Regions from separate parts of the Actinoplanes sp. NPDC019969 genome, predicted to be linked through region 2. Evidence: predicted binding sites of a transcription regulator. Region 2 holds the regulator's gene; each other region holds the start of a gene.
The links. The regulator HrcA, encoded in region 2, represses chaperone genes, less so after heat shock. The targets are predictions, from matches to a motif close to GGTTNGCACNCTCNNNNNGAGNGTGCNAACC.

Region 1: the regulator HrcA is predicted to act here: its motif matches at 2,334-2,364, upstream of groES (co-chaperone GroES).
Region 3: the regulator HrcA is predicted to act here: its motif matches at 3,088-3,118, upstream of ACZ3II_RS02675 (FmdB family zinc ribbon protein).

What each region holds. Positions count from the first base shown of each region.
Region 1 covers NZ_JBVHFK010000002.1:554,966-561,903, forward strand. Annotated here, with positions in the region: gene ACZ3II_RS09020 (sugar ABC transporter substrate-binding protein) at 1-482, opposite strand, end outside; gene ybaK (Cys-tRNA(Pro) deacylase) at 592-1,074, opposite strand; gene ACZ3II_RS09030 (class I SAM-dependent methyltransferase) at 1,087-2,262, opposite strand; gene groES (co-chaperone GroES) at 2,488-2,802, shown strand; gene groL (chaperonin GroEL) at 2,875-4,527, shown strand; gene ACZ3II_RS09045 (ABC transporter ATP-binding protein) at 4,541-6,316, opposite strand; gene ACZ3II_RS09050 (ABC transporter ATP-binding protein) at 6,313-6,938, opposite strand, start outside.
Region 2 covers NZ_JBVHFK010000025.1:52,901-59,838, forward strand. Annotated here, with positions in the region: gene ACZ3II_RS41905 (hypothetical protein) at 1-234, opposite strand, end outside; gene ACZ3II_RS41910 (enoyl-CoA hydratase-related protein) at 333-1,097, opposite strand; gene hemW (radical SAM family heme chaperone HemW) at 1,129-2,328, shown strand; gene hrcA (heat-inducible transcriptional repressor HrcA) at 2,446-3,468, shown strand; gene dnaJ (molecular chaperone DnaJ) at 3,503-4,639, shown strand; gene ACZ3II_RS41930 (16S rRNA (uracil(1498)-N(3))-methyltransferase) at 4,727-5,461, shown strand; gene ACZ3II_RS41935 (HIT domain-containing protein) at 5,555-5,902, shown strand; gene ACZ3II_RS41940 (serine hydrolase domain-containing protein) at 5,899-6,938, shown strand, end outside.
Region 3 covers NZ_JBVHFK010000001.1:569,598-576,535, forward strand. Annotated here, with positions in the region: gene ACZ3II_RS02660 (UTP--glucose-1-phosphate uridylyltransferase) at 1-84, opposite strand, end outside; gene ACZ3II_RS02665 (GGDEF domain-containing protein) at 130-2,256, opposite strand; gene ACZ3II_RS02670 (5-formyltetrahydrofolate cyclo-ligase) at 2,339-3,019, shown strand; gene ACZ3II_RS02675 (FmdB family zinc ribbon protein) at 3,140-3,481, shown strand; gene ACZ3II_RS02680 (hypothetical protein) at 4,010-4,423, shown strand; gene ACZ3II_RS02685 (hypothetical protein) at 4,642-4,821, opposite strand; gene ACZ3II_RS02690 (translation initiation factor 2) at 4,886-5,215, shown strand; gene ACZ3II_RS02695 (DUF2231 domain-containing protein) at 5,523-5,936, opposite strand; gene ACZ3II_RS02700 (Fur family transcriptional regulator) at 6,181-6,624, shown strand; gene ACZ3II_RS02705 (oxygenase MpaB family protein) at 6,762-6,938, shown strand, end outside.

The DNA of each region.
Region 1 (6,938 bases), on a different contig from region 2:
CTGACGCGCGCGGCGGTGAGGCAGTCGACCAGGCCCTGGCCCTGCAGCCGGCCGACCTCGACGTTGTCGAAGGTGACGTAGTAGTCGGCGCCGCCGTCGAGGGTGAGCCGGTCGTAGTCGATCGTCCGGATCCCGGCCTTCCTGGCGTTGTCCAGCACGTTCTTGCCGGTACCGGAGTCCAGGTTGACGATCATCAGGACCTTGACGCCGCTCTGGATCATCCCGTCGGCGATGGTCTGGAAGAGCGCCTTGTCGCCCTGCGCGTTCTTGATCTCGGCAGTGACGCCGACCGCGGCGAACGCCTCGGTGAGGTACTTCAGGTCGGCGGACTCCCAGCGGGCCGAACTCCGGGTGTCCGGCAGGATCACGCCGACCTGGGCCTTCGGACCGCCGCCGGAGCCGCCATGCTGCCGGGTGCAGGCGGCCACACCTCCGGTGGCCAGCAGGCCGGCCGCGGCAAGGGCGCAGATTCCCTTACGCATCCCTACGGTTCCTTTCGGGGGGAGGTACATCCGGGGCGCGAACGTATTCGCGCCGTGGCGCAGAACACAAGCGGTAACGCCGATCTATCCCGGGTCCCCTGAAGTCACATTAGGTGCGGATCGGGGCGGTGGTGGCGCCGGTCAGCCGAATCAGATCGGCCGGGACGAGCGACACCTGGAGGCCGCGGCGGCCCGCGGAGACGTACATCAGGTCCAGGCTCCCGGCGGTGTCGTCGATCACCGTGGGCAGGCGCTTGCGCTGACCCAGCGGGCTGATCCCGCCGCGCACGTAACCGCTGCTGCGCTCAGCGGACGCCCGGTCGGCCAGGGCGGCCCGCTTGCCGCCGGCCGCCGCGGCGAGCGCCTTCAGGTCCAGGTCGCCGGTCACCGGCACCACCGCGACCACCAGGCTGCCGTCGACCTCGGCCACCAGCGTCTTGAACATCCGCTCCGGCGCCACCCCGAGGGCCTGCGCGACCAGGGCGCCGTAGTTCGGGGCGTCCGGCGAGACGTCGTACGGGTGGAGCGTGTGCGGCACCCGCTCGGCGGTCAGCAGGACGGTCGCCGGCGTGCCCGCCGCTTTCTTGGCCATGCGCGCACGCTACTACCGCGCCATCTCCGTCAGCAGCACCACCGGCGCGCCGTCCACCCGGGTCAGCACCAGGCCCGCCGCGTTCGGCCCGGACAATTTCAGATCCTTGCGCAGCTGATCGGGCACCAGCGCGGAGCCCCGCTTGCGGATCTCCAGCACGCCGATGCCCCGCTCGCGCAGCAGCGCCCGCAGCCTCTTGAGGGAGAACGGGAGCATGTCGGTGACCGCCAGCCGGCGGGCGAACGGGGTGTCCACCGGGTCGTCGGTGTAGACGTAGGCGATCTCCGGGTCGCCCAGCCGCCCGCCGACCGTCTCGGCGAACTCCGCCACCAGGTGCGAGCGGACCACAGCCGGGTCCGGGTCGTAGATCCACGCGCCGACCGGGCCGACCGGAGCGGTGCGGTCACCGGTCCCGACCAGGCCGGCGTCGGGGCCGATCAGGGTGGCCCGACGCTCGGCGTCCGCCAGCGGACCGCACCAGAAGGCGGCCTCCACCAGGTCGCCGCCGACACTGACCCACTCGCCTTCGGCGCCGGGCGGCAGCAGCGCGTGGTCGATGCCGGGCGCGAGCTTCAGCACCGTGCGCGGCACCCGGCCGGGCAGGGCGGCGATGAAGTCCCACGGCGGGGAGTAGGACTTCGGGTCGAACACCCGGCCGCGGCCCGCCTGGCGCCGCGCCGGGTCGGCGAAGACCGCGTCGTACCGCTCCACCGGCACCGATGTGGCGTCGGCGCACTCCACGGTGATCAGGCCGGCCAGCCCGGCGGCCTCGGCGTTCGCCGCGGCCAGCGCGGCGGTCAGCGGGTCGGCGTCCACGGCGTGCACCGCGATCCCGTGCCGGGCCGCGGCCAGAGCGTCCGATCCCAGCCCACAGCCGAGGTCGGCGAGGGTGCGGACGCCGGCGGCGGCCAGCCGGGCGGCCCGCCGGTCCGCGACCGGGCCGCGTGTCGCCTGCTCCAGGCCCGCCCTGGTGAAGAACATCCGGGCGGCGTCCGGGCCGAACTTCATCGCGGCACGCTCGCGCAAACTAGCCTGGGTCAAGGCGGCCGCGGCGAGTTCCGCGCCGAAGCCCCGGGCCCGCACGGCCGAGGCCGCGGCGAGTGGCTCACCGCCGGTCACCTCGACCGCTGCGGCCAGGGCTTTCGACCCCTCAGGGGTAAGCAGCAAACGCAACAACTCGGGGGTCATGGCAGGCATTCTCCCTGGCGTGACGAGTTGGCACTCTGGTTGACGGAGTGCTAGTTCCGGCATAGTCTCGCGGTTAGCACTCTCACCATGAGGGTGCCAGCCGTTCGGCCCGTCCGTGCGGTTAGGCACCAGGCGGACCGGCACCCGCGACGACGGCCCCGCCCGGTGGCATGAGGCATTGACCGGCCTGTTTCACGGCCGGCGAAACCTGATACCCAGGAGGGTATGCCCGTGACTACCGCGACCAAGGTTGCGATCAAGCCGCTCGAGGACCGCATCGTGGTCCAGGCGAACGAGGCTGAGACCACGACCGCTTCCGGCATCGTGATCCCCGACACCGCCAAGGAGAAGCCCCAGGAGGGCACCGTCCTCGCCGTCGGTCCCGGCCGGATCGACGACAAGGGCAACCGCGTCCCGCTCGATGTCAAGGTCGGCGACGTCGTTCTCTACTCGAAGTACGGCGGCACCGAGGTCAAGTACGCCGGCGAGGAGTACCTGGTGCTCTCCGCCCGCGACGTCCTCGCGGTCATCGAGAAGTAAGACCTAACCGTCTGTGCAGGCGCCCTGTTCCGATTCTCGGGGCAGGGCGCCGGTGCGTGAAGGGACCAATACATGGCGAAGATCCTCAGCTTCTCCGACAACGCCCGGCACCTCCTGGAGCACGGCGTCAACACCCTCGCCGACACGGTCAAGGTCACCCTCGGGCCGCGCGGTCGCAACGTCGTCCTGGACAAGAAGTTCGGTGCGCCGACGATCACCAACGACGGCGTGACCATCGCCAAGGAGATCGAGCTCACCGACCCGTACGAGAACCTCGGCGCCCAGCTGGTCAAGGAGGTGGCGACCAAGACCAACGACGTCGCCGGCGACGGGACCACCACGGCGACCGTGCTCGCGCAGGCGCTGGTCCGTGAGGGCCTGCGCAACGTGACCGCCGGCGCCAACCCGATCGGCCTCAAGCGGGGCATGGACTTCGCCGCCGAGGCCGTGTCCAAGGCGCTGCTGGCGAAGGCCGTCGAGGTCGCCGACCACAAGGCGATCGCCAACGTGGCCACCATCTCGGCGCAGGACGCGACCATCGGCGAGCTGATCGCCGACGCGTTCGACCGGGTCGGCCGCGACGGTGTCATCACCGTCGAGGAGGGCTCGGCGCTGCACACCGAGCTCGACGTCACCGAGGGCCTGCAGTTCGACAAGGGCTTCATCTCCCCGAACTTCGTGACCGACGCGGAGTCGCAGGAGGCGGTGCTCGAGGACGCGCACATCCTCATCACCACCCAGAAGATCTCCAGCATCGAGGAGCTGCTCCCGCTGCTGGAGAAGGTGCTGCAGACCGGCAAGCCGCTGCTGATCGTCGCCGAGGACGTCGAGGGCCAGGCGCTCTCCACCCTCGTGGTCAACTCGCTGCGCAAGACCATCAAGGTCGCCGCGGTGAAGGCGCCCGGTTTCGGTGACCGCCGCAAGGCGATCCTGCAGGACCTCGCGATCGCGACCGGTGGCGAGCTGATCGCCCCCGAGCTCGGTTACAAGCTGGACCAGGTCGGCATCGAGTCGCTGGGCAGCGCCCGGCGCATCGTGGTCGACAAGGAGAACACCACCATCGTCGACGGTGGCGGCAACTCCTCCGAGGTCTCCGACCGGGTCTCGCAGATCCGCAAGGAGATCGAGGCGTCCGACTCCGACTGGGACCGCGAGAAGCTCCAGGAGCGGCTGGCGAAGCTCTCCGGCGGCATCGCGGTGATCAAGGTCGGCGCGGCCACCGAGGTCGAGATGAAGGAGCGCAAGCACCGCATCGAGGACGCCATCGCGGCGACCAAGGCGGCCGTCGAGGAAGGCACCGTCCCCGGTGGCGGCGCCGCGCTCGCGCAGGTCGCCAAGGACCTCGAGGGCGGCCTCGGCCTCACCGGCGAGGAGGCGCTCGGCGTCGCCATCGTCCGTAAGGCGCTGGTCGAGCCGCTGCGCTGGATCGCGCAGAACGCCGGCCACGACGGCTACGTCGTGGTGGGCAAGGTCAACGAGCTGGGCTGGGGCCACGGCCTCAACGCCGCCACCGACGAGTACGTCGACCTGGCCGCGGCCGGCATCATCGACCCGGTCAAGGTGACCCGCAACGCGGTCTCCAACGCCGTCTCGATCGCCGCGCTCCTGCTGACCACCGAGAGCCTGGTCGTGGAGAAGCCGGCCGAGCCGGCTCCGGCCACCGCCGGCGGGCACGGCCACAGCCACGGTCACGGGCACGGCCACCAGCACGGCCCGGGCTTCTGATCACCCGGTAGCTCTACGGAAAAGGCGCGCCCTCCGGGCGCGCCTTTTTCATCGCGCCGCCCTGCCACGAGTCCCACAGGGCGGCGTAGACCCCATCGGCCGCCACCAGCTCGTCGTGCGGGCCGAGTTCGACGATCCGGCCGGCCTCGACCACCGCCACCCGGTCCGCGTCGTGGGCCGAGAACAGCCGGTGCGCGATCGCCACCACGGTCCGGCCGCTGACCACCGCCGCCAGGGACCGTTCCAGGTCCCGGGCCGCCCGCGGGTCCAGCATCGCGGTCGCCTCGTCGAGCACCAGCGTGTGCGGGTCGGCGATCACCACCCGGGCCAGCGCCACCTGCTGCGCCTGCGCCGGGGACAGCGGATGACCCCCCGCGCCGACCACCGTGTCCAGGCCGTTCGGCAGCTCGTCGGCCCAGGTCAGGGCCTGTACGGCGGTGAGCGCGGCACGGATCTCCCCCTCCTGCGCGTTCGCCCGGACCATGGCGAGGTTGTCGCGGAGCGTACCGATGAAGACGTGGTGTTCCTGGGTCACCAGAGCCACCTCGGCGCGCAGCCGGTCGGGTGGCAGCGCGGCCAGCGGCACCCCACCCACCGTGATGCTGCCCGAGGTGGGCTGGTGCACCCCGGCGAGCAGGCGGCCCAGGGTGGACTTGCCGGCCCCGGAGACGCCGACCACGGCGAGCCGCTCGCCCGGCTCCAGCACCAGGTCGATGCCGTGCAGCACCTCCCGGCCCGGCTCGTAGGCGAACCGCACCCCGCACACCCGCATCCGGTTCCCGGCCGGTTCCGGGCTCAGCGTGGCCGCCGGTGGCGGGCCGGCCGCGACCCCCAGCAGCCGGGCCAGCGCCGCCCCGCCGACCTCCAGCTCGTCGAGCCAGCCGACCAGCCGGTCCAGCGGGTCGACCAGCTGCTGCACATAGATCACCGCCGCGGTCAGCTCGCCCAGCGACACCGAGCCGCGCAGGTAGAGCCAGCCGCCGGCGAGCAGGGTGAGGACCATCGGCAGCACGTAACTGATCTCGATGAGCGGCCACCACACGGTCCGCAGGTGCAGGGTGAACCGTTCGGCCCGCCAGGAGCGCCGCAGGTCGGTGTCGGTACGCGCGACCCGCTGCCGCTGCCGGCCCAGCGCCTCCACCGTCCGGGCGCCCTCCACCGTCTCGGTCAGCCCCTCGGTCACGTCCGCGTACGCCGCGTTCTGCCGCAGGTACCCGGCCGGGGCGTGCCGCAGGTACCACCGGGTGCCGACCGCGATGATCGGCGCCCCGATCAGCAGCGGCGCCGCGAAGACCGGGCTGACCAGCAGCAGCGCCCCGATCACCAGGACCAGGGTGATCAGCGAGATAACCGTCTCCGGCACCGCGAACCGGACGCACTTGGACAGCGCGTCGACGTCCCGGGTGGTCCGGGTCAGCAGGTCACCGGTCCCGGCCGACTCCACCGTGGACAGCGGCAGCGCCAGCACCCGGGCGACGAACTCCTCCCGCAGGCGCGCCAGCACCCCCTCCCCCAGCCGGGCCGACGCCATGTGCGCGTACCGGATCAGCACCGCCTGCACCACCACGAACCCGGCGATGGCCAGCGCCAGATCGTCCAGCTCCCGCACCGGAACCCGGTCGTAGATGCCCTGCACCAGATCACCGAGCAGCCGCGGCCCGGCCAGCCCGGCCAGGGCGGCGGCCACGTGCAGCCCGACCGTGGCCCGGAACATGCCGGGATAGTCGCGGAGCAGATCGCGGGCATACCGGCGGGCCTGGGCGGTGGTCGCCACCGCGAGACGGGTCACGGCTTCTCCTCGCGGAGCACCAGCCGCGCGTACCCGGGCTGGTCACGCAACAGGTCCAGGTGCGGGCCGGCCGCCACCAGCCGGCCGTGCTCCACGAAACAGACCCGGTCGGCATGGCTCAGCAGCAGCGGGCTGGAGGTGCAGATCACCGTGGTCCGGCCGGCCCGGGCCGCTTTCAGCCGACCGGCGATCTTCGCCTCCGTGTAGGCGTCCACCGCGTTCGTCGGCTCCACCAGGATCAGCACGTCCGGGTCGGCGATCAGAGCCCGGGCCAGGCGCAGCCGCTGCTGCTGGCCGCCGGAGAAGGACCGGCCGCGGTCCGGCATCACGGTGTCCGCGCCGTCCGGCAGGGCGGCCACGATGTCGGTGGCGCAGGCGGCGGCCAGGGCCTGCGGCAGGGCGCCGCTGCCGTACGGGTCCAGGTCGGCCCGCAGGCGCCCGGTGAACAGCTGGGCCTCGTTGTCGGCGACCAGGATCCGGGCGCGTACCTCGGACAGGGTGGCGGCCGACAGCGGGACCCCGTCCAGGGTGCCGCCCTCGGCGTACCGGCCCAGACGGTCGGCGATCCGGGCCGCGTCGCCGGGAGCGCCGGCGGCGATGGCGGTGAGCAGGCCGGGCGGGA
Region 2 (6,938 bases):
GACGGCCCGCTCGGGCATGTTGCGCCGGACGCCGACCGCGGCGATGGTCGCCGCGTTGGCCATCTGGGCGGTGTCCAGGGTGACCTTGCCGTCGGCGTTGACCGTGCACTCCGGGCCGAGCCGGGGCAGTGTGATGCTGTCGGCCACGTTGTTGACCAGAACGGCCACACCGGCCACGGCGATGAGGGCCAGCAGGGCGACCACGCCCAGGACCGGTTTCGCTCGCACCCCCACCTCCTGTCGATTCGGACGCCAAGCCTAGACAACGAGCGCTCGCGGCCGGGCGTCACCGCTGCGCGGGCACCCGACCGAGATGATCTTCCGTGGGACGGTCACCGGACCCAGCGTGGATCCCGCTTCTCCCGGGCCGCGGCGACACCCTCCCGGCCTTCGGCCGACTTGAAGTATCCGGACGAACGGTGGGCGAGATCGGCCAGGTCGGCCCGGATCGATTCGTTGCGCGTACGCCGCAGCAGTTGTTTCGTCCCGGCGAGCGCGAGCGGGCCACCCCGCAGCAGCGACGCGCAGTAGCCGGACACCGCGGCGTCCAGGTCCTCCTCCGCGACGGCCGCGGTGACCAGGCCGATCTCGGCGGCCCGGGGCCCGTCGAAGACGTCACCGGTGAGGTAGAGCTCGGCGGCGGCCCGGGGCGCCAGCCGGGGCAGCACGGTGGCGCTGATCACAGCGGGGATCACGCCGAGCCGTACCTCGGTGAAGGCGAAGGTGGCCGACCGGGCGCAGACCGCGATGTCGGCCGCGCCGATCAGGCCGAGACCACCGGCCCGGGCCGGGCCGCCGATCCGGGCGATCACCGGTTTCGGGAACTCCCAGAGCACGGCCAGGACGTCGGCGAGCATCTCCGCGGGCAGCCGGTCGCCGGGCCCGGCCGCGGCGGTCTCCCGCAGGTCGACGCCGGAGCAGAAGACCGGGCCGGTGTGCGAGAGGACCACGACCCGGCTGTCCGGGTCGGCGGCGGACGCGGCCAGCGCGTCGAGCAGCTTCGTGAGCAGGGCGGTCGACAGCGCGTTGCGGTTGCCGGGGTTGTCGAGTGTCATCGTGGTCACGCCGGCGGCGGTGACGGTACGGACCAGATCCATCCCGGAACTGTAAGACGTGCACACTTGTCGGATGGCCGGCGCACTCCCCGATGGTGAACCCGTACCCGCTGACGGGTCCCTCCCCGACGAGGCCACCCGTCGGGTGGGCAAGGACGGGTTCGCCGTCTACGTCCACGTCCCGTTCTGCGCGAGCCGCTGCGGCTACTGCGACTTCAACACGTACACCGCCGGTGAGCTGGGCGGCGGCGCGAGCCGCGAGGAGTACGCGGACACCGTCCTGGCCGAGCTCGCCCTGGCCGCCCGGGTGATCGAGCCCGGCCGGGTGGACACGGTCTTCGTCGGCGGCGGCACGCCGACCCTGCTCAGCGCCGGCGACCTGGGCCGGATCCTGGAGGGCGTCGACCGGACCTGGGGCCTGGCCCCGGGCGCCGAGGTGACCACCGAGGCCAACCCGGAATCGGTTGATCCGCACTATCTGCGAGACCTGCGGCGGGCCGGCTTCACCCGGATCTCGCTCGGCATGCAGTCGGCGGCGGCCGGCGTGCTGCGCGTCCTCGACCGCAAGCACACCGCCGGCCGGGCGCCGCAGGCCGCGACCGAGGCCCGCGAGGCCGGGTTCGAGCACGTCAACCTGGACCTGATCTACGGCACGCCGGGGGAGTCGGAGGACGACTTCGCGCGGTCCCTGCGGGCCGTCGTCGACGCCGGGGTGGATCACGTGAGCGCCTACGCGCTGATCGTCGAGGACGGCACCCGGATGGCGTCGCTGATGCGGCGGGGCGAGCTGCCCTACCCCTCGGACGACGTGGCCGCCGACCGCTACCTGGCCGCCGAGGCGGCGCTGACCGACGCCGGATTCGGGTGGTACGAGGTGTCGAACTGGGCGAAACCGGGCGGGGAGTGCCGGCACAACCTGCTGTACTGGACCGGCGCCGACTGGTGGGGCCTGGGGCCGGGCGCGCACAGCCACGTCGGCGGGGTCCGCTGGTGGAACGTCAAGCATCCGTCGGCGTACGCGAAACGCCTCGCCGCCGGAACCTCCCCCGGACACGCCCGGGAGTTGCTCACCGATGACGACCGGCACATGGAGGACGTGATGCTGCGGGTGCGGCTGCGTGACGGCATCCCGCTCGACCGGGTGGACGCCACGGGCGCCGCGCGGGCGCTGGCCGACGGCCTGTTGGAGCCCGAGGCGTACGCGGCGGGCCGTCTCGCCCTGACCCTCCGGGGCCGTCTCCTGGCCGACGCGGTCGTCCGGGACGTCCTGTGAGGGGATCCCGGCAGCCGTAATCCGAAGCCGGTACGTACTTTCGATCATCGCGCTGCCGCCGCCCGCGACGTAGACTGGCACTCTATTAGCGGGAGTGCCAACAGGGGGAGGGGTCATATGAGTCTGGATGACCGCAAGCTCGAGGTGCTCCGGGCGATCGTCGAGGACTACGTCGAGACCCAGGAGCCGGTGGGCAGCAAGGCTCTGGTCGACCGGCACAAACTCGGCGTCTCCCCGGCCACCGTGCGCAACGACATGGCGGTGCTGGAGGAGGAGGGCTACATCCGGCAGCCGCACACCAGCGCCGGCCGGGTGCCCACCGACGCCGGCTACCGGCTCTTCGTCGACCGGCTCACCAAGATCAAGCCGCTCAGCCCGGCCGAGCGCCGTGCCATCGAGCGGTTCATGATCGGCGCCGTCGACCTCGACGACGTGGTGCACCGCACGGTCCGGCTGCTCGCCCAGCTGACCCGCCAGGTCGCCGTCGTGCAATATCCGAGCCTGTCCCGCTCGGCCGTCCGGCATCTCGAGCTGGTCCCGATCTCCACGACCCGCCTGATGCTCGTGATGATCACCGACACCGGCCGGGTCGAGCAGCGCCTGGTCGAGATGCCCGGCCCGATCGGCGACGGCGACGTGTGGGACCTGCGCCGCCGGGTCAACGAGAAACTGGCCGGTCAGCGCCTCGCCGACACCCCCGCCCTGGTGCAGAAACTCGTCGAGGAGACCGATCCGGAGCGGCGCGGCACGATGACCTGTCTCGCCTCGGTCCTGCTGGAGACCCTGGTCGAGCGGAGTGAGGAGCGCCTCGCGCTCGCCGGTACGGCCAACTTGACACGCGGCGGTGTGCTGGACTTCCAGGGCACACTGCGGCCCGTCCTCGAAGCCCTCGAGGAGGAGGTCATCCTTCTGAAGCTCATCGGCGATCTGGAGCCCCGCACCACCCGGGTCCTGATCGGCGACGAGAACCAGATCGACAACCTGCGGTCGGCGTCCGTGGTGAGCAGCGGTTACGGACCGGGCACCACGATCGTTGGTGGGCTCGGTGTGCTGGGCCCCACCCGGATGGACTACCCCGGCACTATCGCTACCGTTCGTGCAGTGGCACGCTACGTTGGCGACCTGTTGGCACAGAATTGACGGATTCGCGCAGACATTGAGGACTCCAAACCCCGTGGCCAAGGACTATTACGGAATTCTCGGTGTGAGCCGGGACGCCACCGACGACGAGATCAAGCGCGCCTACCGCAAACTGGCTCGGCAGTACCACCCGGACGTCAACCCCGATCCGGAGGCGCACGACAAGTTCAAAGAGATCAACGCGGCGTACGAGGTTCTCTCCGACGACCAGAAGCGTCAGGTCGTCGACCTCGGCGGTGACCCTCTCGCGCCCGGCGGCGGCATGCCCGGCGGCGCCGGCGGGGCCGGCCCGTTCGTCGGTTTCCAGGACATCATGGACGCGTTCTTCGGCACCGCCGCCGGCGGTGGCTCCCGGGGCCCGCGCCCGCGCACCCGCCCCGGCGCCGACGCGATCCTGCGGCTGGAGCTCGACCTGGTCGAGACGGCCTTCGGGGTGGAGGCGCCGATCACCGTCGACACCGCGGTGCTCTGCACCCAGTGCTCCGGCGCCGGCACCGCGCCCGGCACCCACCTGGCCACCTGTGACGTGTGCTCCGGCCGCGGCGAGGTCCAGTCGGTGCAGCGGACCTTCCTCGGCCAGGTCGTCTCGTCCCGCCCCTGCCAGAACTGCCAGGGTCACGGCACGACCATCCCCACCCCGTGCCCGACGTGCGCGGGCGACGGCCGGATCCGGACCCGCCGCTCCCTCACCGTCAAGATCCCGGCGGGCGTCGAGGACGGCATGCGGATCCGCCTGGCCCAGCAGGGCGAGGTCGGTCCCGGCGGCGGCACCGCCGGCGACCTCTACGTGGAGATCCACGAGCGCCCGCACGACGTCTACTCGCGCAAGGGCGACGACCTGCACTGCCGCGTCACGCTGCCGATGACCGCGGCCGCGCTCGGCACCCGGATGACCATCAAGACCCTCGACGGCGAGGAGAACATCGAGGTCAAGCCGGGCACCCAGCCGGCCAGCACGCTGCGGATCCGTGGCAAGGGCGTGCCGCACCTGCGCGGTCAGGGCCGCGGCGAGCTGTTCGTGCACCTCGACGTCAAGACGCCGACCAAGCTCACCGCCGACCAGGAGCGGATGCTCCGCGACTTCGCCAAGACCCGTGGCGAGGACGTGGCGGAGCTCAGCAAGCAGGGCGGCTTCTTCAGCCGCATGCGCGACGCTTTCAACGGCCACTAACGGTCGCCGTCCGGGTTCCGCGTGGCGTCCCCGCGCGGTCCCGGACACCCCTGCTCGGGTACGCCGTGAGCCCGGTACCGTGCGGGCATGTCCGCACCACTGTTCCTGGTCGAGAGCCTGCCCACCGGATCGTCCTTCACGCTGGACGGGCCGGAGGGACATCACGCCGCCACCGTGCAGCGGCTCCGGGCCGGTGAGTCGCTGATCCTCGCCGACGGCCGGGGCGGGACCGCGCGCGCCGAGGTGACCGCCGTCGGCCGGGGCAGTGTCGACGTCACGGTGCTCAGCGTCGCCGGGGAGCCCGCCCCGGACCCCCGGCTGACCGTGGTGCAGGGCATCGCCAAGGGCGACCGGGGTGAGCTGGCCGTCCAGGCGATGACCGAGGCCGGCGTCGACGAGATCGTGCCGTGGGCGGCTTCCCGGTCGGTGGCGCAGTGGCGTGGCGACCGCGGGTTCAAAGCACGGGACAAGTGGGCGGCGACCGCCCGGGAGGCCGCCAAGCAGGCCCGCCGATCCTGGCTGCCGGTGGTCGCCGGCGAACCGGACTGCTCCACGAGACAGGTCGCGGCCCGGCTGGCGGCCGCGACGGCGGCGTTCGTGCTGCACGAGGAGGCGACCGAGCGGCTGACCACGGCAGTCCTGCCGGACTCCGGTGAGATCGTGCTCGTGGTCGGCCCGGAAGGTGGGATCAGTGACGCCGAGCTGGACGTCTTCCGTACGGCGGGCGCCGTCCCGGTCCGCCTGGGTGACGCGGTGCTGCGTACCTCGACGGCGGGTGTGGCCGCTCTCGCCGTCCTCTCCACCCGCCTCGGCCGCTGGTAACCCCGGCCGGTTCTGAGGGCTGTCTCGACACCCGGGAGACAGCCCTGAGAGCCAGCCGGTGAAGATCGAACCCGGGCCCATAAGATCCATCGGGTGGAAAACACCTGCCTGTTCTGTCGCATCGTGGCCGGCGAGATCCCCGCGACCGTCGTGCACCGCACCGAGACGACAGTCGCGTTCCGGGACATCGACCCCAAGGCGCCCAGCCACGTCCTGGTGATCCCGGTCACCCACCACGCCAATGTGATCGAGCTCGCCACCGACCCGTCAGCGGCCGCCGACGTGCTCGCCACCGCCGCGAAGGTGGCCGAGCTGGAGGGCCTGACCGACGGTTTCCGGGTCATCTTCAACACCGGCGCGCACGGCGGCCAGGAGGTCTTCCACGTGCACGCGCACGTCGTCGGCGGCGCCCCGCTGGGCCCGATGCTGGCCCGTCGGTGAGCGCGCCCACCCCGCGCTACGAGCGGGCCGCCCGCCGGGCCCAGGCCGCCGGCCGGATCCCGGCCCTCTCGGTGGCGCTGCACCGCGCCGACCGGGAGCCGTGGGTCCTCACCGTCGGTGACTCCGGGAACCCGGCGCACCCGCTCGGGCCGGACAGCCGGTTCCGGATCGGCTCGGTCACCAAGACGTTCACCGCGACGCTGATCATGCAGGCCCGCGACGAGGGGCTGCTGGACCTGGACCAGCCGGTCTCGGCGTACCTGGACGTGCCCGCGCACGGCGACGCCACCATCCGGCGGCTGCTCTCGCACACCGCCGGGTTCCAGCGGGAGCCGTACGGCGACGTCTGGGACACCCTGATCACCCCGGATGCCGGCCGCCTGATCGCCGAGCTGGCCCGGACCGAGCGGGTGCTGCCCAACGCCCGCCGTTTCCACTACTCCAACCTCGGCCTCGCCGTCCTCGGCCAGCTGGTCGCCCGGCTGCGCGGCGGCACCTGGGCGGAGGTCCTCACCGAACGGATCCTGACCCCGCTGGGCCTGTCCCGCACCACCGTCGCGGCCCCGGCGGAGGCGGTCGTCGGCTACCTGGTCGACGCGTACTCCGACGCGGTCCGCCCGGAGCCGCCAGTCGATCTGGCCGGGGTCGCGCCGGCCGCGCAGCTGTGGAGCACCGCCACGGACATGGCCCGCTGGGCGGCCTTCCTGGCGGCGCCGGAGACCATCGACCCGGACGGCGGGGTGCTGGCGGCGGCGACCGTCGACGAGATGCGCTGGCCGCTGACCACCACCGACGAGACGCTGTGGGCGGCCGGGTTCGGTCTCGGGCTGATCCTGGTCCCGGAGGGCAAGCGGGTCGTGCACGTCGGCCACGACGGGGCGATGCCGGGCTTCCTGGCCGGGGTGTACGGGCGGCGCGGCGGGGACGGCAACCCGGGCGCGCTGGGCTGTGCGGTGCTCGGTTCGTCCGGCACCGCGGGGGAGACCAACGAGCTGGTGCACGAGCTGCTGCGGCTGGCCGTCGAGCTGGATCCGGC
Region 3 (6,938 bases), on a different contig from region 2:
GGGAACGGCCTTGGTAGCCGGCAGGAAGCGGGTGGCGAGTCCCGCTGCCGGGATCACCGCTTTGACGGCGCGCTTCGTCGTCATTCGTCACTTCACCTTCGCTGTTTCATGCCCGGACATGCGCCGAGACTAGCGGCCTCGGCCGTGTCTCGGCGGTTGCGGCCCACCGGTGACAGCGGGCGCGGCATCCAGATGCCCCCCGGGCACGGCTTCAGAAACCCGTTCGGCGAGACGGTACGTGTCCCGGCCGGCGTTCTTCGCCGCGTACAGCGCCTCGTCGGCGGCGTCGAGCACCTCCTGGGCGGTCGCCCCGTGCTCCGGGAACACCGCTATCCCGATCGAGACGCTGATCGAGATCCGGTCGTCGAGGTCCGGCCGGCGAGGATCGACCGGCACCGGCCAGTCCCGTACCGCGGCGCCCAGCCGCTCGGCGACTATCACTCCGCCGTACGCGTCCGTCTCCGGCAGCAGCACCACGAACTCCTCACCGCCCTGACGGAACGCCACGTCGACCTCACGCAGGCCGATCCGGATCCGCCGGGCGAACTCGCCCAGCACCTGGTCACCCGCCGTGTGCCCGTACGTGTCGTTCACCTCCTTGAAGTGATCCAGGTCGAGGACCAGGACGGTGAGCATCCGGCCGAACCGGCTGGCCCGCTCCACCTCGCGGCGCAGCACCTCGCGCAGATAACGGTAGTTCCACAGACCGGTCAGCGGGTCGGTCAACGACAGACGCTGCGCCTCCTCGTGCACCCGCACGTTGTGCACCGCCACCCCGGCCTGCCCGGCGAACGTCCGCAGGGTCCGCAGGTCGCTGTCCTCGAAACCCGGCCCGCCCAGCCGGTCGTAGAGGGCCAGCACGCCGAGCACGCCCGGCTCCGGGTCGGCGTCCTCGTTCGGCGGGGCACAGATCGGCACAGCGAGATACGACTCACATCGTGGCTCGTCCGGGGCGGCGCCGCTCGTACCCCGCAAGGGTGACCCGGTCGCCGCGACCGTCCCCAGCACGCCGCGGCCCGGCGCCAGCCGCCGCTGCGACAGCTCGGCGGCCGGCACGTCCCAGTCCCCGGTCAGCCCGGAGCCGCAACGGACGGCCAGCCTGCCGTCCGCCGGATCGGCCAGCACGATCAGCCCGGCCCGGGCGCCGGTGGCGGTCATCGCGGTCCGCAGGATCACCGGCAGGATCCGGTCCAGATCGTGGGTGCTGGACAGGGTGTCGCCGAGGATCGCCAGATGCCGCCGGAGCTGGTCCCGGCTGGCGGTCAGCGCCTGCACGTAGGACTGCAGCTCCCGGGTCATCCGGTTGAAGGTGCCGGCCAGCCGGCCCAGCTCGTCCGGGCGCGGGATCGGCACACGGGTGTCCAGGTCGCCGTTGGCCACCCGGTCCGCGGCCCAGGCCAGGTCACCGAGCGGGCGGGTGGTGGAACGGGCCAGCCAGCGCGCGGCCAGGATCGCCACGGCGGCGGTGACCAGCACGATCAGCGGCAGCAGCGCGAACCGCAGCGGGGACTCGCGGGCCGGCACGCTCAGGCTCAGGGCGAGCGGGCGGCCGGGGGCGGCGGCCAGGTGGCGGTGGGTGGCTCCGGCGGCGTCCGGCGGTCCCGCGCCGAGCGCGACGCCCGCGCCGGCGATCTCCCCCAGCCGGTTCAGCAATGCGGCGTCGATCCGCTGGGCTGCGGTCACTGTCGCTTCTGCGGCGTACGCCGACGCAGCGATCGCCGTGGCCCTCTCCCCTGTTCCCGCGGCCGTCTGCCCGTTTCCTCCCGCGGCTGCCGGCCCGGTTTCGCCCGTTCCCCCTTGCTCGTCAACTCCCGTGGCCGCGCGCCCGTCCTCCCCCGCCGCGGCCTGGCCGGGGTCTGCCGGAGATGCCTGGCCCGCCGCTGCTGTCGGCGCCGGGTCCGTGCAGTTCTGCCAGCCGGGTGTGCCGGAGTCGCCGAAGGTGCCGGAACGGCCCATGATCGGCTGATCTGGATCGGTCACGGTGATCGCGGTGGCCAGCCCTCGGGCGACCAGCTGATCAACGACCGCGGCCCGGCTCTCGGCCGGGACAACGGCAACGGCGTCAGCGGCGGCCTGCAACTGGCGGCAGATCGCGCCGACCGAGGCGTTCACCGTCGCCTCCGCGTGATCGAGACGCTCTGTGGTCCGCTCCCGGTTCACAGCCCCGACGGTCAGCGCGACGAAGATGGACCCCAGCAGGACCGGACCGAGCACGACCACCAGGAATGCGCTGGTCAGCCGGCCACGTAGTGTCACACATCCTCCCGGGAGTGGCCCTCTCTTCCAGCGATGCTGACATAGTGTGTGCCGTTTGCCGGTTTCCGTAAGGGGGTGTTGCATGTCGGATTTAACCGCTGATGCGGAAAAATCACGGCAAATCAAGATCGCGCTCCGCACTCGCCTACTCACGGCGCGTCGATCACTTTCCGCCAGCGTCCGACTCGCGGCTGCCGCCCAACTGCAGGATCAAACCCTTGCCCTGGTACGCCGTACCCGCCCCCGCATCATCGCCGCCTACGTCCCCGTCGGCTCCGAACCCGGCGGCCCCGACCTGCCCTTCCTCCTCGCCGCCGAACTTCCGCCGGACGGCCGCCTCCTGCTGCCCGTCCTGCTCCCCGACAACGACCTGGACTGGGCCGCCTTCACCGGAACCCTGGCCGACGCCCCTCGCGCCCTCCGCGAACCGACCGGCCCCCACCTCGGCCCCGACGCGATCCGCTCCGCCGACCTGGTTCTCGTGCCCGCCTTGGCCGTCTCCCACAACGGCACCCGAATGGGCCGGGGCGGCGGCTCGTACGACCGCGCCCTCTCCCGCCTCCTCCCCTCACCCCCGTCCGACCTCTCTCCTTCCGGCCCGCCAACCGCGACGCACTTGCCCGGCCGACCTTTCTCAGGCCCGCTGACCGTGGCGCTTCTCCATGACGGCGAGGACGTCGAGACCGTCCCCGCCGAGCCGCACGACCGCCGCGTCCAGGCCGTGATCACCCCCAGCGGCGGTTTCTCCCCGCGCCCGCTGTGACGACAGCCACCGGCCGCTTCTCCCTCAGGCTGGGCGTCGAGTGGACGAATTGACCTCCGATGCCGCAACATTGGCACTCGGAGTTGGCGAGTGCCAGCAGCCGAATGATCCGGAGGAGCCGTGCCTACCTACCAGTACGCCTGCACCGAATGCGGTGAGCAGCTCGAAGCCGTGCAGTCGTTCTCCGACCCGGCGCTCACCGAGTGCCCGAACTGCCAGGGCAAGCTCCGCAAGGTCTTCAACTCGGTCGGCATCGTCTTCAAGGGTTCGGGTTTCTACCGCAACGACTCCCGCGCCGGCAGTGTGAGCGCCGAGAAGTCCTCGACCAGCGAGCCCGCCAAGAAGGCCGACTCCACTTCGTCGTCTTCGTCCGCATCCTCGTCGACGCCTTCGTCGAGTTCGACCACCTCGTCGTCCTCGTCGTCTTCCAGCGGCGGAGCGAAGACGCCGGCGTCTTCTTGACGCCCCTTCGGGACGCGGCCCCCGCTGCTCAGTGATCGCGTGCCGCCCCGGCGCACGGGCTTGAGCTCCAACTGCCCCGGCCACTTGATCGAAATGGCCCGGCCAACTGGCCGGGCCATTCTCATGGGGCGCCGCCGCGGCCGGCCCTGGCCACGCCCATCCGCCTCTTCCTCAACGCCCCTCCTACGCCTTCCCGCGGCCCTCGACGCTCCTTCCAGGCGTGGCCCGCGCGCTTCCCGATGCTCCTTCACGCGTCGCCTGCACCTACCAAGATCCGCTGATCGCTCGCTGGTTCTCCACAGCACCTGGCTGCCCACAGGGACGGATCCATAGCCGGACGGCGGCTGCCTAATCTCGGCGCGTTCGCTCCCGCAGCGCCCCGAGCAGCCGCCCCTTCCGGAAAGCCCGGTTCGGCAATTGGATCCTGGAGGTCAGATGCCTCGCCCCGACACGGCACCACCCGACGAGCGCCTCGACCCGGTGCGCTGGCGTCGACCGGGTCGCGGCACCCTGCTTCGCCTGGCTTCGGTGGCCGTGCTGTTGGTCACGGCCGCAGGTGTCCTCTGGATCGAGCCGACCGGCTGCACACCGCTCTCGACGCCATCGCCGCTCTCCGTGTCCGCCGGCAGCCCTTCGGCGCCGCCGCCTGGCGCGGCCCGGCCCGCACGCGCGATCCCACCGGGCAGCGTCGGAGTTCCGGTGCGGCTCGCCGATCCGACCGCGCTGACCGTGGTACGCCCCGGCAACCGCGTCGACCTGCTGCGCATCGACAACGACCGGGACCGGAGCGTCCCGGTCGCGAGCGGCGCCCTGGTCCTGGAGGTCACCGGCGCCGACGATCCCGTCACCGGTGGCCTGCTGCTCGCATTGGCCCCGGCCGAGGCCGACCGCGCGATCTCCACCGCGGGCCGCGGCTTCGCCATCGTGATCCGCCCGAGCTGACCCCCGGTGCAGCGGGAACTCTCCGCCCGGGCGGCGGAAGGCCAGTCCCAGTGCGGCGGAAGGCGCCGGTCCCGGCTCGGCAAGGGGTATCGATTCCATCACCGGGCGGTGGGTATCGGTGCCAACACCAGGCGCAGGCGGATGTCAGCCCTCACCCGGCGCGAGGCATCGATCCCAGGGCGGGACGAATGGTTCCAGCCTCGACACGGCGAGAGGGGTCAGTCCCAGTGCGGCGGGCGGTCCTCCAGCAGCCGGTCGTCATTGGAGTAGGAGCGCTCGCCCCAGCCCCGCTCGGTGTCGTCGCGGGTCTGCTCGGGCAACACCGGCGCCCCTTCGGACTCGAAGTCCACCTCACGCTCGGCGTCGTTGTCCCGTTCAGGGCCCTCCAGGATGTCCACGACTACGAGGGTAAGCCGACAGCGGCGCAGCCGTCGTCCCCCTCCGGCTGTACCGTCGGTGAACGTGAGTTCCCCCACCGGTCTTCCGGACGACGACGCCTACTGGCAGCGGCCCGATTCTGCCGCCGAGTCACTGGGCCGCCCCGATCCCGCGCCGCCGGCTCCCGAGCCCCCCGGCTACCAGGGGCCGCCACGCGCCGCGCCGCCCCCGGCCGACTGGCGCCCGCCGACGATCGCGCATCCGCCGCCGCCGCGCCGGATGCCGGTGCAGGACAACATCGCTCTCGACGAGGCGGAGGGCTCGGCCCGGACCGTCACCTACGGCATCGGCCTGGTCGCCGGCGCCATCGCCCTCGTCGTCATGTGCCTGCTCTGCGCCCGCCTCGTCTTCTGACCACACCCTGGTGGGGCCCACCTCGGCCGATCGCCGCAGACCACCCGGATCGTCCTCGCGGCCACGTCCGGTCGACCCCGAGCGCGGTATGACCGCCTCCAGAGCATCCCGCCCACATCCGGACCTGCCCGGACCACCCCAGCCCAGTCCGACCACATCCGGACCACCCCGCGCACTCTCGACCATGCCCGAATCGCCCGGCACCGTCCGACCACGTCCGAACCGCCGGAGACCCACCAGTGACAGCGCCCGAACCGCCTTCGAAAAAACAGGCCCGCCCGCGCCCTGACGGTGCCCAGCGCACCGGTCAGTAGCTGCCCCACACCGCCGTCGCGCCCGAGTCGCCGGTCTCGTAGAGGTAGTACACGCTGACGGCGGCGAGCACCACCAGCACGAGAGCGATACCCAGGTCGGCGAACTTGGGCAGGGCCCGCGGGTTCCGGGCGGTCAGGACGACCAGGATCAGGCTGACGACGCCGAGCGCCAGGGTCAGCCAGAAGGTGACCGTCCCGTTCTCCATGTGCCCGTCGAGGATGATCTTGCCTTTGGGGGAGACCCGGTTCTCGCTGAGCAGCCGGTTGTAGAACTCGGTACCGGAGAGCTTGGTGATCAGGGCGGCGATCGGCGCGGTGACGGACAGCAGCGCCACAGCCCAGCCGATCTTGGGTCGCCAGGACGCCACGAGGCCGTAGACGATCGCGCCCAACGCCAGCAAAGGCACGAAGATGACCGCGGCGTGAAGCACGAGCACATGTACCGGCAAACCGTTGAACTGGTCTAACACCATTCCTCCTCGATCCGGGCGAAACGATCCGGGCGAAACGATCCGGTAGAACGATCCGGGAGATCCCGGTCCGGGGTGACCGCCAGCTTAGGAGTCTTCTGACGGCGCAAACATCCCCTGCGACCCAAGTCGTGATCGAACCGCGCCGTACCGGTTGGTGAATCCGTGCTGTCATGGACGCATGTCGACCGGTACGGAACTGCTGCGTGAACACGGGTTGCGGGTCACCCGTCCGCGGCTCGCCGTGCTGGAGGTTCTCACCGGCGGCGGTCACCTGGAGGTCGACGAGATCGCCCAGCGGGTGCGCGGGCGTCTCGACTCCGTCTCGACCCAGGCGGTGTACGACGTACTGGGCGCACTGACCCGGGCCGGCCTGGCCCGCCGCATCGAGCCGGCCGGCAGTCCCGCCCGTTTCGAGGCCCGGGTCGGCGACAACCACCACCACATCGTGTGCCGTGGCTGTGGCGTGATCGCCGACGTCGACTGCGCGGTGGGCCGGCGGCCCTGTCTGACCCCGGTCGAGACGCACGGTTTCGAGCTGGACGAGGCCGAGATCACCTTCTGGGGGCTGTGCCCCTCCTGCCGTGTCCGCCGCGACGGCGACCGGTTCGCGCCGCCGGGGTGACCGCGACGGGCACGCATGAGTGGCACCCGGCGACGGTCGTGAGGGAACGCCTGCGGCGGCTCGGGAGTGCCACGGGACCTCGCGTGGCCCGTACCGGGAAGAAAGCGTGATCGGCGAGGGCGTGGCACGCTGGAGGTATGACGGGAGACGTGGGGCTGTTCGGACCGGATTCGGTCACCTGGAAGCTGCACCGCGAACCCATCCTGATGCTGGGTGGTCTGCGGTCGCTGTACCTGCAGGCGCTTCACCCCCGCGCGGTCGCCGGCGTGGCACAGAACTCGGGTTATCAGGCCGACCCGTGGGGCCGGCTGCTC